Regions from separate parts of the Streptomyces luteosporeus genome, predicted to be linked through region 1. Evidence: riboswitches for the same ligand, from Rfam matches in the RefSeq annotation. Region 1 holds a riboswitch; the other holds the start of a gene.
The links. Region 1 has a riboswitch for thiamine pyrophosphate ahead of thiO (glycine oxidase ThiO). Riboswitches for the same ligand answer to the same signal wherever they lie in the genome.

Region 1 (5,504 bases):
GGCATTTGGCCACGAAATGCCGGACGTCCGTCTCCCAGTCGGTGGAGCGCGGGTGCATCTCGGGGAAGGCGGCCACGCCCACGCAGAAGTCGCCCGACTCCTTGATCAGCCGCACCAGCTCGGCGGCGTAGCGCACGCCCTGGGGGTGGCGCACCCACTCGCCCATGGGGTCGCCGGGCGGATCGCCGCGCAGGGCGAGCATGTTGCGGATGCCCACGTCCGCGTACTGCCCGATGACGTTGCGCAGCTCGGCGACCGAGTGGTTGACGGCCGTCAGGTGGGCGACGGGGGTGAGGGTGGTGTCGGTGGCGATGCGCTCGGTGGCCCGGACGGTGCCCTCGCGCGAGGAGCCGCCGGCGCCGTAGGTCACGGAGACGAAGGTGGGTGCCACCGCTTCGATGCGCCGGATGGCGTTCCACAGCGTCCGCTCGCCCTTTTCCGAGCGGGGCGCGGCGAACTCGAAGGAGTACGAACGCTCGCCCGAGGCGAGCAGCTCACGGATGGTGGGCGCGTGGTCCGTCCTGGTGGACGCTGTGCCAAGGGCCATACCGGCAAGTTAACCCGCGCTACGACCCGGCCCCAACCGTGTTCGGCCTTATGTCCGATTCGCCGTTGGTGATCCGTCAATCGTCCCAGTACGTGGACAGGCCGCGTACCGGGAACCGGTCACAGGTCGTAGGCGCGGATGCGCCGAGCGAGGTCGGCGGCGGCCGCACCCGGGTCGTCCGCCTCGGTGATCGCCCGCACCACGACGACCCGCCGGGCGCCGGCGTCGAGCACCTGCTCCAGGTTGCCCGCGTCGATGCCGCCGATGGCGAACCAGGGCCGCTCGCTCCCCAGCGCCGCCGCATGGCGGACCAGGGACAGGCCCGGGGCATGGCGGCCGGGCTTGGTCGGGGTGGGCCAGCAGGGGCCGGTGCAGAAGTAGTCCACGCCGGGCTCGGCCACGGCCGCCTCGACCTCGGCCTCGGCGTGCGTGGAGCGGCCGATCAGCACGTCGGGCCCCAGGATCGCCCGGGCCGCGGGCACCGGCAGGTCGCCCTGGCCCAGGTGCAGGATGTCCGAGCCGGCCGCGTGCGCGACGTCGGCGCGGTCGTTGACGGCCAGCAGCCGGCCGTGCCGGCGCGCCGCCTCGGCGAAGACGGCGATGTGCTCCAGCTCCTCGCCGGCCTCCATGCCCTTGTCGCGCAGCTGGATCGCGTCCACCCCACAGGAGAGGACGGCGTCGAGGAACTCCGGCAGGTCGCCCTGGCGCTTGCGGGCGTCCGTGCACAGGTACAGCCGGGCGTTGGCGAGCCGCTCGCGTGCTGCGGCGAGGGACATGGGCGGTGGCTCCCCCCGGTCGGCGGCAGTACGGGCCCGGGGCGCGCTGCCCCGGGCCCGTACGCCGGACGGTGTCAGTGGTTCTGGTGATGCAGGTCGTACTGCTCGGGCTGGTGGTGCGGGTGGCTCAGACGGCCAGCGCCTGGGCCCGGCGCTTGACCTCCGTGCCGCGATTCTCCCGCAGCGCGTCGGCCGGGGTGCCGGGCAGGGTCGGGTCGGGGGTGAAGAGCCACTCCAGCATCTCCTCGTCGCTGAAGCCGTCGTCCCGCAGCAGCGTCAAGGTCCCGGCGAGGCCCTTGACCACCTTGCCCTCGCCGATGAAGGCGGCGGGCACCATGAGCACTCGGTTCTCGCCCCGGCGGACGGCGATCAGCTGGCCCTCCTTGACCAGCTGCCGCACGCGCGTCACCTCGACACCGAGCTTCTCGGCGATGTCGGGGAGGTTGAGCCAGGCAGGAACGAGAGCATCGATCTTCGTGTCAATCTCGGTCACAGGGACAAGCCTGCCATCCGGGACTGACAGCCGGTAGCCGGGTTGACCCGAGCCGGGGCCGCAAGTCGCCCGCAGGTCACTCCACCGGACGCCCGGCGGGGGTCAGCACGGCCGCCTTCAGGGGCACGGTGGCGTCCTGCGCCTTGTGCCGGTCCAGGGCGGCGCCCTGCTCGACGAGCTTGCGGCCCTGGGCCAGGTCACGCGGCCGCCCCACGGCCAGCAGCGCCACCAGGACGTCCCCGCGCAGCCAGCACGCCGTCCAGGCCGCGCCCTGCGGATCGCCGCGCCACAGCAGCTCGTCACCGGGCGCCCGGTGCCCGGCGTACTGCACGAAGCGCCCGAACTGCTCGGACCAGAAGTAGGGCACCGGGTCGTAGACCGGGCTCTCCTCGGGGCCGTGGACGATGTTCGCGGCCACCGTGCGCGGGCCCTGCAGGGCGTTGTCCCAGTGGTGCACCATCAGCCGCTCGCCGTAGCGGGCGGAGGGGAAGGAGGCGCAGTCGCCGACCGCGTACACCCCGGGCAGCGAGGTGCGCAGCCGCTCGTCGGCGCGCACCGAGCGGTCCTCGGCGAGCTCGACGCCCGAGCCGGCCAGCCAGCCCGTGGCCGGCCGGGCGCCGATGCCCACGACCACCGCGTCGGCGGGCAGCCGGGTGCCGTCGGCCAGGACGACCGCGCCGGCCTCCACGGCCGTCACCGGCGTCCCGGTCAGCAGCCGCACGCCGCTCTCCTCGTACCAGGCGGCCATGGGCGCCGCGACCTCCGGCGGCAGCGCCCCCGGCAGCACCTGGCCGGCGGCCTCCACCACCGTCACCTCGCAGCCCGCCTCGCGGGCGGCCGTGGCGAACTCCGCGCCGATCCAGCCCGCCCCCACCGCGACGAAGCGGCGCCGCTCGGTCAGCAGCGGGCGCAGCAGCGCCGCGTCGTCGAAGGTGCGCAGGACGTGCACGCCCGGCACGTCCTCGCTGCCGGGCAGGGCCACCGCCTCGGCGCCGGTGGCGATGACCAGGATGTCGTAGGGCACCTCTCCCGCCGGGGTGAGCACCGTGCGCTCCCCGGCGCGCAGCCCGGTGGCCCCGGTGCCCAGGCGCACGTCGATGCCGAGCGAGCCGAAGTCCACGGCGAAGGCGGAGTCCTCGGCGGTGCCCAGCAGCACGGCCTTGGACAGCGGGGGGCGGTCGTAGGGCGGGTGGGGCTCGGCGCCCAGCAGCGTGATGCTGCCGGTCCAGCCCTGTTCGCGCAGGGCCACGGCGGTCTGCACGCCCGCCATGCCCGCTCCGACGATGACGACGCGGCGGTCACCGGAAGTGTTCGTCTGCTCGCTCACCCGATCAACTGTAGGCCCGCGGGCCACGCGCGCCGGAGCACCCGTCGGCGAGACCTCTGACACAGCGTCACCCCCGCCGGGCGCGCCGCCGCCTTCCGGGCGGCCCGCGGCCCGTACTAGGGTGGCAGGCTGCAAGCACTCGCGGGAGCCCGGCGCACCGGGCTGAGAGGGAGGCTGGACGGCCTCCGACCGTACGAACCTGATCCGGGTCATGCCGGCGAAGGGAGGGGCTGGACGCCCATGCACGCTGCGAACGGCACGTCCGACACGTCCTGTCATTCCGACACGTCGTGTCATGACGTGTCCTGTGACGTCCTGGTCATCGGCGGCGGAATCATCGGCCTGGTCACGGCCTGGCGCGCCGCACAGCGCGGCCTCGCCACCGCCGTGGCCGACCCGGAGCCCGGCGGCGGCGCGGCACGCGTGGCCGCCGGCATGCTCGCCGCCGTCACCGAACTGCACTACGGCGAGGAGAGGCTGCTCGCCCTCAACCTCGCGTCCGCCCGCCGCTTCCCGGCCTTCACCGCGGAACTGCACGAGGCCACCGGCCTCGACACCGGCTACCGCGCCTGCGGCACCCTCGCCGTCGCGCTCGACGCCGACGACCGGGCCCACCTGAAGGAACTGCACGCCCTCCAGCAGCGCTGCGGCCTGGACTCCCAGTGGCTGTCCGGGCGCGAGTGCCGCCGGCTGGAGCCCATGCTCGCCCCCTCCGTCCAGGGCGGCCTGCGGGTCGACGGCGACCACCAGACCGACCCCCGGCGCCTGGCCGGCGCCCTGCTCGTCGCCTGCGAGCGGGCCGGGGTGACCTTCCACCGCTCCCCCGCCGTCCGGGCCCTGCTCGCCCGCGGCCGGGCCGCCGGCGCCGAGCTCGCCGACGGCACCCGCATCGCCGCCGAGCGGACCGTGCTGGCCGCCGGCAGCCACAGCGGCCGCCTCGCCGGCCTGCCCGAGGAGGTCCTGCCCCCCGTACGGCCCGTCAAGGGCCAGGTGCTGCGGCTGCGCATACCCGGCCCGTACCGGCCGTTCCTCTCCCGCACCGTACGGGCCGTGGTGCGCGGCGGCCACGTCTACCTCGTCCCGCGCGAGAACGGCGAGCTCGTCGTCGGCGCCACCACCGAGGAACAGGGCTGGGACACCACCGTCACCGCCGGCGGCGTCTACGAACTGCTGCGCGACGCCCACGAACTGGTGCCCGGCATCACCGAACTGCCCCTGGTGGAGACCCTCGCCGGGCTGCGCCCCGGCTCCCCCGACAACGCCCCGCTGCTCGGCCCCACCGCCCTGCCCGGCCTGCACCTCGCCACCGGCCACCACCGCAACGGCGTCCTGCTCACCCCCGTCACCGGCGACGTCATGGCCGAGGTCCTCACCGAGGGACGGCTGCCCGCGGAAGCCCGCCCCTTCTCCCCCCTCCGCTTCACCCCCGCACTCCAGGAGCAGCCCGCATGACCACCCACGTCATCAGCGTCAACGGCGAGCGCCGGGCCGTCCCGGCCGGCACCACCCTCGACGGCCTGGTGGCCACCCTCACCGCGGCGCACAGCGGCGTCGCCGCCGCCGTCAACGAGACCGTCGTGCCGCGCGGCCAGTGGCCGCGGACCACCCTCGGCGAGGGCGACCGCGTCGAGGTCCTCACCGCGGTCCAGGGAGGCTGACCCCCATGGCGGACGACCTGCTCACCATCGCCGACACCACCTTCACCTCCCGCCTCATCATGGGCACCGGCGGCGCCCCCAGCCTGGAGGTCCTCGAACGCGCCCTCCTCGCCTCCGGCACCGAACTGACCACCGTCGCCATGCGCCGCCTCGACGCCACCGTCCGCGGCTCGGTCCTCTCCGTCCTGGAGAAGCACGACATCCGCGTCCTGCCCAACACCGCCGGCTGCTTCACCGCCGGCGAGGCCGTCCTCACCGCCCGCCTCGCCCGCGAGGCCCTGGGCACCGACTGGGTCAAACTGGAGGTCATCGCCGACGAGCGCACCCTCCTGCCCGACCCCATCGAACTCCTGGACGCCGCCGAGATCCTCGTCGACGACGGCTTCACCGTGCTGCCCTACACCAACGACGACCCCGTCCTCGCCCGCAAACTGGAGGACGTCGGCTGCGCCGCGATCATGCCCCTGGGCGCCCCCATCGGCTCCGGCCTGGGCATCCGCAACCCCCACAACTTCCAGCTGATCACCGAACGCGCCACGGTCCCGGTGATCCTCGACGCAGGAGCCGGCACGGCCTCCGACGCCGCCCTGGCCATGGAGCTCGGCTGCGCCGCAGTGATGCTCGCCTCGGCGGTCACCCGCGCCCAGGAACCCGTCCTGATGGCGGAAGCGATGCGCCACGCGGTCGAGGCCGGCCGCCTCGC
Region 2 (5,504 bases), on a different contig from region 1:
CTCGCGGCGGGTGAGCGCGGCCGCGGCGAGGGAGCCGATGACGACGGCGACGGCGGTGGCCGCCGCCGCGTAGGCGAGGGAGTTGCCGATGGCTTCGAGGGGTGCGACGACGAAGGTGCCGGCGGTGCCGCCCGCGGAGGCGAGGGCACGGTAGTAGGTCAGGCCGTATCCGTCGGGTCCGTCGAGGGAGCGTTCGACGAGGACGGCGAGCGGCAGGATCAGCAGCAGGGCGATGACGGCCAGGACGGAGGCGAGCAGCGTCCACTGGGCGGCGCCGCGGGGGCGGCGGGCGGTGCGGGCGGCGTCCACGAGCCGCAGGGTGGCTTCGCGCCGCCGGACGGTGCGGGCGTGCACGAGGAGCAGCACGGCGACGGCCAGGAACTGCAGCAGCGTGAGCACGGCGGCGGTGGGCAGGTCGAGCAGTTGCGCCGTCTGCTGGTAGATCTCCACTTCCAGCGTGGCGTAGCGCGGGCCGCCGAGGATCTGCACGACGCCGAAGGAGGTGAAGGTGAAGAGGAAGACCATGAGGGCCGCGGCGGCCACGGCCGGGGCGAGGGCGGGCAGCGTGATCCGCCGCCAGGCGGTGAGGCGGCCGGCGCCGAGGACGCGGGCGGCCTCCTCCTGGCGCGGGTCGAGCTGGGCCCACAGTCCGCCGACGGTGCGGACGACGACGGCGTAGTTGAAGAAGACGTGGGCGAGCAGGATCGCCCAGACGGTGGTGTCCAGGCGGACGCCCCACAGTTCGTCGAGCAGTCCGCCGCGGCCGAGCAGGGCGAGGAAGGCGGAGCCGGCGACGACGGTCGGCAGGACGAAGGGGATGGTGACCACGGCTCGCAGCAGCTGTTTGCCGGGGAAGTCGAAGCGTGCGAAGACGTACGCGCCGGGGAGCGCGAGCAGCAGCGTGAGCGCCGTGGAGGCGGCGGCCTGCCAGGTGGTGAACCACAGGACGTGGCCGGTGGCGGGGTCGCCGAGCACCTCGCCGATGCGGGCGAGCTGCCACTGGTCGCCGTCCTTCAGGCCGCGGGCGACGATGGCGGCGACGGGGTAGGCGAAGAAGATCCCGAAGAAGGCGAGCGGCCCGGCCATCAGGGCCAGGCGCGTCGCGGTCCGCCGGGCGCCGCCGCGCGGGGCGGCACCCGGGGGTGCGTCGGTCACTTCAGGACGAGCGAGGACCACGTCTTGATCCACTGGTCGCGGTGCTGGGCGATGCGCTGCGGGTCCAGCGTCGCCGACTGCGTGATCTTCGCGCCGTACTTGGTGAACAGCTCGGGGACGCGCGCGTCCCGGTTGACGGGGTTGACGAACATCTGCAGCGGCATGTCCTCCTGGAAGGTCTTGCCCACCAGGAAGTCGATCAGTGCCTTGCCGCCCTCGGTGTTCTTCGCCCCGCTCAGCAGGCCGGCGTACTCGACCTGCCGGAAGCAGGTGCCGGTCGCCACGCCCGTGGGCGCCTCGGCCGGCTCGGGCTTGACGCCCATCACCTCGGCGGGCGGGCTGGAGGCGTAGGAGACGACGAGCGGCCGGTCGCCCTTGGCCTTCTTGCCGGCGGCGGAGCCGGAGAAGCGGGTGTTGTACGCCTGCTCCCAGCCGTCGACGACCTCGACGCCGTTGTCCTTGAGCTTCTTCCAGTAGTCCTGCCAGCCGTTCTCGCCGAAGGCGGCGACGGTGCCGAGCTGGAAGGCGAGGCCGGGCGAGGAGGTGGCGACGTTCTCGGTCACCAGGAGGTTCTTGTACTCCGGCTTGACCAGGTCGGCGAAGGTCTGCGGCGGCGCGAGCTTCTTGTCGGCGAAGTAGGCGCGGTCGTAGTTGACGCAGATGTCGCCGTAGTCGGTCGGGGTGACGCGGTCCTTGGTGTCGCCGCGCAGCTCGGCGGGGACGCGGTCCGCGCCCTTGGCCCGGTAGGGCGTGAACAGGCCCTTGTCGAGCGCGCGCGACAGGAGGGTGTTGTCGACGCCGAAGAAGACGTCGCCCTGGGGGTGGCTCTTGGAGAGGATGGCCTGGTTGACGGCCGCACCGGCGTCACCACCCTTGATCACCTGGACCTTGTAGCCGGTCTGCGCGGTGAACTGCTTCAGGACCGCGTCGGAGGCCACGAACGAGTCGTGGGAGACGAGCCGGACGGTCTTGTCGCCGGAACCGCTGCCGCCGGAGCCCGAACCGGAGCCGGAGTCCGGGCTGCCGCAGGCGGCGAGGACGGGCAGGCCGAGGGCCGCGGCGGCCGTCGCCACGACGGCACGCCGAAGGATGGTGTTCATGGTGGTGCTGACTCCCTACGCCGGTACTAACCGGATCAGGTCCGAGGGTCTGCGGGCCGTGCCGCACTCTCAGCGCTCGCTGCGCTCCCCTGTCGGAATGTTCATTTGTACGAAGTGCGCGACGTTGCGCGAAGGAACCGTACCAGGGCGGCCGCGGGCCCCTGCCGGGCCCGCGGCGGCCGCTCAGCGCTCGGCGGCGGCCAGCTGGCCGCAGGCTCCGTCGATCTCCTGGCCGCGGGTGTCGCGGATGGTGACGGGCACGCCGTGGGCGGCGATCGCCTCGACGAAGGCCCGCTCGTCCTCCGGGCGGGAGGCCGTCCACTTCGAGCCCGGGGTGGGGTTGAGCGGGATGAGGTTGACGTGCACCCGCCTGCCCTTGAGCAGCCGGCCCAGCAGGTCACCGCGCCAGGCCTGGTCGTTGATGTCCCGGATGAGGGCGTACTCGATGGAGATCCGGCGCCCGGACTTCTCCGCGTACTCCCAGGCGGCGTCGAGGACCTCGCGGACCTTCCAGCGGGTGTTGACCGGCACCAGGGTGTCGCGCAGCTCGTCGTCGGGGGCGTGCAGCGAGACCGCGAGACGGCACTTGAAGCCCTCGTCCGCGAACCGCAGCATCGCCGGGACCAGACCCACGGTCGAGACCGTGATGCCGCGCTGGGACAGGCCCAGGCCGTCCGGCTCGGGGTCGGTCAGCCGGCGGATGGCGCCGACGACGCGCTTGTAGTTGGCCAGCGGCTCGCCCATGCCCATGAAGACGATGTTGGACAGCCGCGCGGGACCGCCCGGCACCTCGCCGTCGCGCAGCGCGCGCATGCCGTCGACGATCTGGTGCACGATCTCGGCCGTCGACAGGTTGCGCTCCAGGCCGGCCTGGCCGGTGGCGCAGAACGGGCAGTTCATGCCGCAGCCGGCCTGGGAGCTGATGCACATCGTCACCCGGTCCGGGTAGCGCATCAGCACCGATTCGACGAGCTTGCCGTCGTGCAGGCGCCACAGGGTCTTGCGGGTGGTGTCGTCGTCGCACGAGACGTGGCGCACCACGCTCATCAGCTCCGGCAGCAGCTCCTCGGCCAGCTTGGTGCGGGCCGCGGCCGGGATGTCCGTCCACGCCTCGGGCTGGTGCGCGTACCGCGCGAAGTAGTGCTGGGACAGCTGCTTGGCGCGGAACGGCTTCTCGCCGATCGCGGCCACGGCCTCGCGGCGCTCGGCGGGCGAGAGGTCGGCGAGGTGCCGCGGCGGCAGCTTGGCTCCGCGCGGGGCGACGAAAGTGAGTTCTCCGGGCTTAGGCATGGTCCTACCAGTGTCGCAGACGCGGCGAGGGGGCCCGCCGTCCTGTGGACGACGGGCCCCCTCGCGGTGAAGACGCAGGTCAGGCGGCTTAAGGGATCAGCCGACCCCGACGAAGGCCACCATCAGCAGCCAGACCACCGGAGCGGTCGGCAGGAGCGAGTCCAGCCGGTCCATGCTGTGCCGATATGCGGCTGCCGCCGCGTGGCGCCGTGTCACCCGCTGCCGACGAAAGCCACCATCAGCAACCACACCACCGGTGCCGTCGGCAGGAGCGAGTCCAGCCGGTCCATGATCCCGCCGTGGCCGGGGAGCAGGGCGCCCATGTCCTTGATGCCCAGGTCCCGCTTGATCATGGATTCGCCGAGGTCGCCCAGCGTGGCGCTGACGGCGACCGCCAGACCCAGCAGCAGACCCTGCCACCAGACGCCGCCGTCGATGAGGAACTGCATGCACAGCGCGCCCGCCACCATGGCGAAGAGCACCGCGCCGACCAGGCCCTCGCGGGTCTTGCCGGGGCTGATGCGCGGGGCGAGCTTGTGCTTGCCGAACCGCCAGCCCACCGCGTACGCCCCGGTGTCGCTGACGACGGTCAGGATCAGGAAGGTCAGCACCCGCCAGGCGCCGTCCTGCGCGGCCAGCATCAACGCCACGAAGGTGGCGAGGAAGGGCACGTAGAAGGCGGCGAAGATGCCGGCGGTGACGTCCTTGAGGTAGTCGTCCGGCGTCTCCGTCATCCGCCACACCAGCACGGCGAGCGCGGTGAAGGCCATGGCCACCCACGCGCCCTCCGCGCCGCTCACGTACCCCGCGACGGTCATCGCGGCGCCGCCGATCGCCAGCGGCACCAGGGGGGCCCGGATGCCCTTGCGCTCGGCGAGGCGGGAGGTCAGCTCCCACAGCCCGACCACCACGGCGATCACGACGACGCCGAGGAAGACGGGCTTGTAGATGAACAGGGAGGCGAGGATGACGGCACCGAGGCCGACGCCCACCCCTATCGCCGCGCGCAGGTCCCGGCCGGCGCTCTTCTTCGCCTTGGGCGCCTGGGGGGCGGGCTCGTGCGGCCGGATGGCGGGCTCCCCTGTGTCACGGTGATCGCGTTCGTCGTGGAACAGGGGGCCGCCGAGGTGCGCGGCCCCCTGCTCACGGTCGTCATCGTCGTCCTGGTATCCGCCTTCTCCGGGCACAATGGGCATGGGGCGAGTCTGCGCCGCGTCGCCCATGTCGTGCACAGGACCCGCCGGGAGACCGTCCTCCCAGCGGGTGCCGGGAGGGGGTCCGGCGTCGGTGGCCCCCCAGTGACCGGGGCGCGGCGGGGCTCCCCAGGATGCGTCGTTCATCAGACCTCGAGGAGCTCGGCTTCCTTGTGCTTGAGCAGCTCGTCCACCTGCGCGACGTACTTCGCGGTGGTGTCGTCGAGCTCCTTCTCCGCGCGGCGGACCTCGTCCTCGCCGGTCTCCTTGTCCTTGACCAGCTTGTCGAGGAGGTCCTTGGCCTTGCGGCGGATGGAACGGATGGAGACCTTGGCGTCCTCGGCCTTGGTCTTCGCGACCTTGACGTACTCCCGGCGGCGCTGCTCGGTCAGCTCGGGGAAGGTCACCCGGATGATGTTGCCGTCGTTGCTCGGGTTGACGCCGAGGTCCGAGTCGCGGATGGCCTGCTCGATGTTGCGCAGCGCGGTCTTGTCGAACGGGGTGACGACGGCCATGCGCGGCTCCGGCACCGAGAACGACGCCAGCTGGTTGATGGGCGTCAGCGCGCCGTAGTAGTCGGCCACGATCTTGTTGAACATCGCCGGGTGCGCACGCCCGGTGCGGATCGCCGCGAAGTCCTCCTTGGCGACCACGACGGCCTTCTCCATCTTCTCCTCGGCCTCGAGGAGGATCTCTTCGATCACCACTTGCTCCTGGTGTTATCAGTAAGCAGAGCCTCGCCCCTGCGCGCGTCTTCTCCTGCACG

Region 2: linked by a shared signal. The riboswitch ahead of ABD361_RS15975 (thiamine ABC transporter substrate-binding protein) and the one ahead of thiO (glycine oxidase ThiO) in region 1 are both predicted to bind thiamine pyrophosphate.

The regions. Positions count from the first base shown of each region.
Region 1 is NZ_BAAASL010000028.1:15,905-21,408, forward strand. It holds gene metF (methylenetetrahydrofolate reductase [NAD(P)H]) at 1-547, opposite strand, end outside; gene thiE (thiamine phosphate synthase) at 667-1,323, opposite strand; gene ABD361_RS27840 (Rv2175c family DNA-binding protein) at 1,451-1,816, opposite strand; gene ABD361_RS27845 (NAD(P)/FAD-dependent oxidoreductase) at 1,893-3,143, opposite strand; TPP riboswitch at 3,275-3,386, shown strand; gene thiO (glycine oxidase ThiO) at 3,444-4,595, shown strand; gene thiS (sulfur carrier protein ThiS) at 4,592-4,801, shown strand; gene ABD361_RS27860 (thiazole synthase) at 4,807-5,504, shown strand, end outside.
Region 2 is NZ_BAAASL010000010.1:248,311-253,814, reverse strand. It holds gene ABD361_RS15980 (ABC transporter permease) at 1-1,176, opposite strand, end outside; gene ABD361_RS15975 (thiamine ABC transporter substrate-binding protein) at 1,152-2,255, opposite strand; TPP riboswitch at 2,251-2,356, opposite strand; gene rlmN (dual-specificity RNA methyltransferase RlmN) at 2,439-3,545, opposite strand; gene ABD361_RS15965 (phosphatidate cytidylyltransferase) at 3,758-4,885, opposite strand; gene frr (ribosome recycling factor) at 4,885-5,442, opposite strand.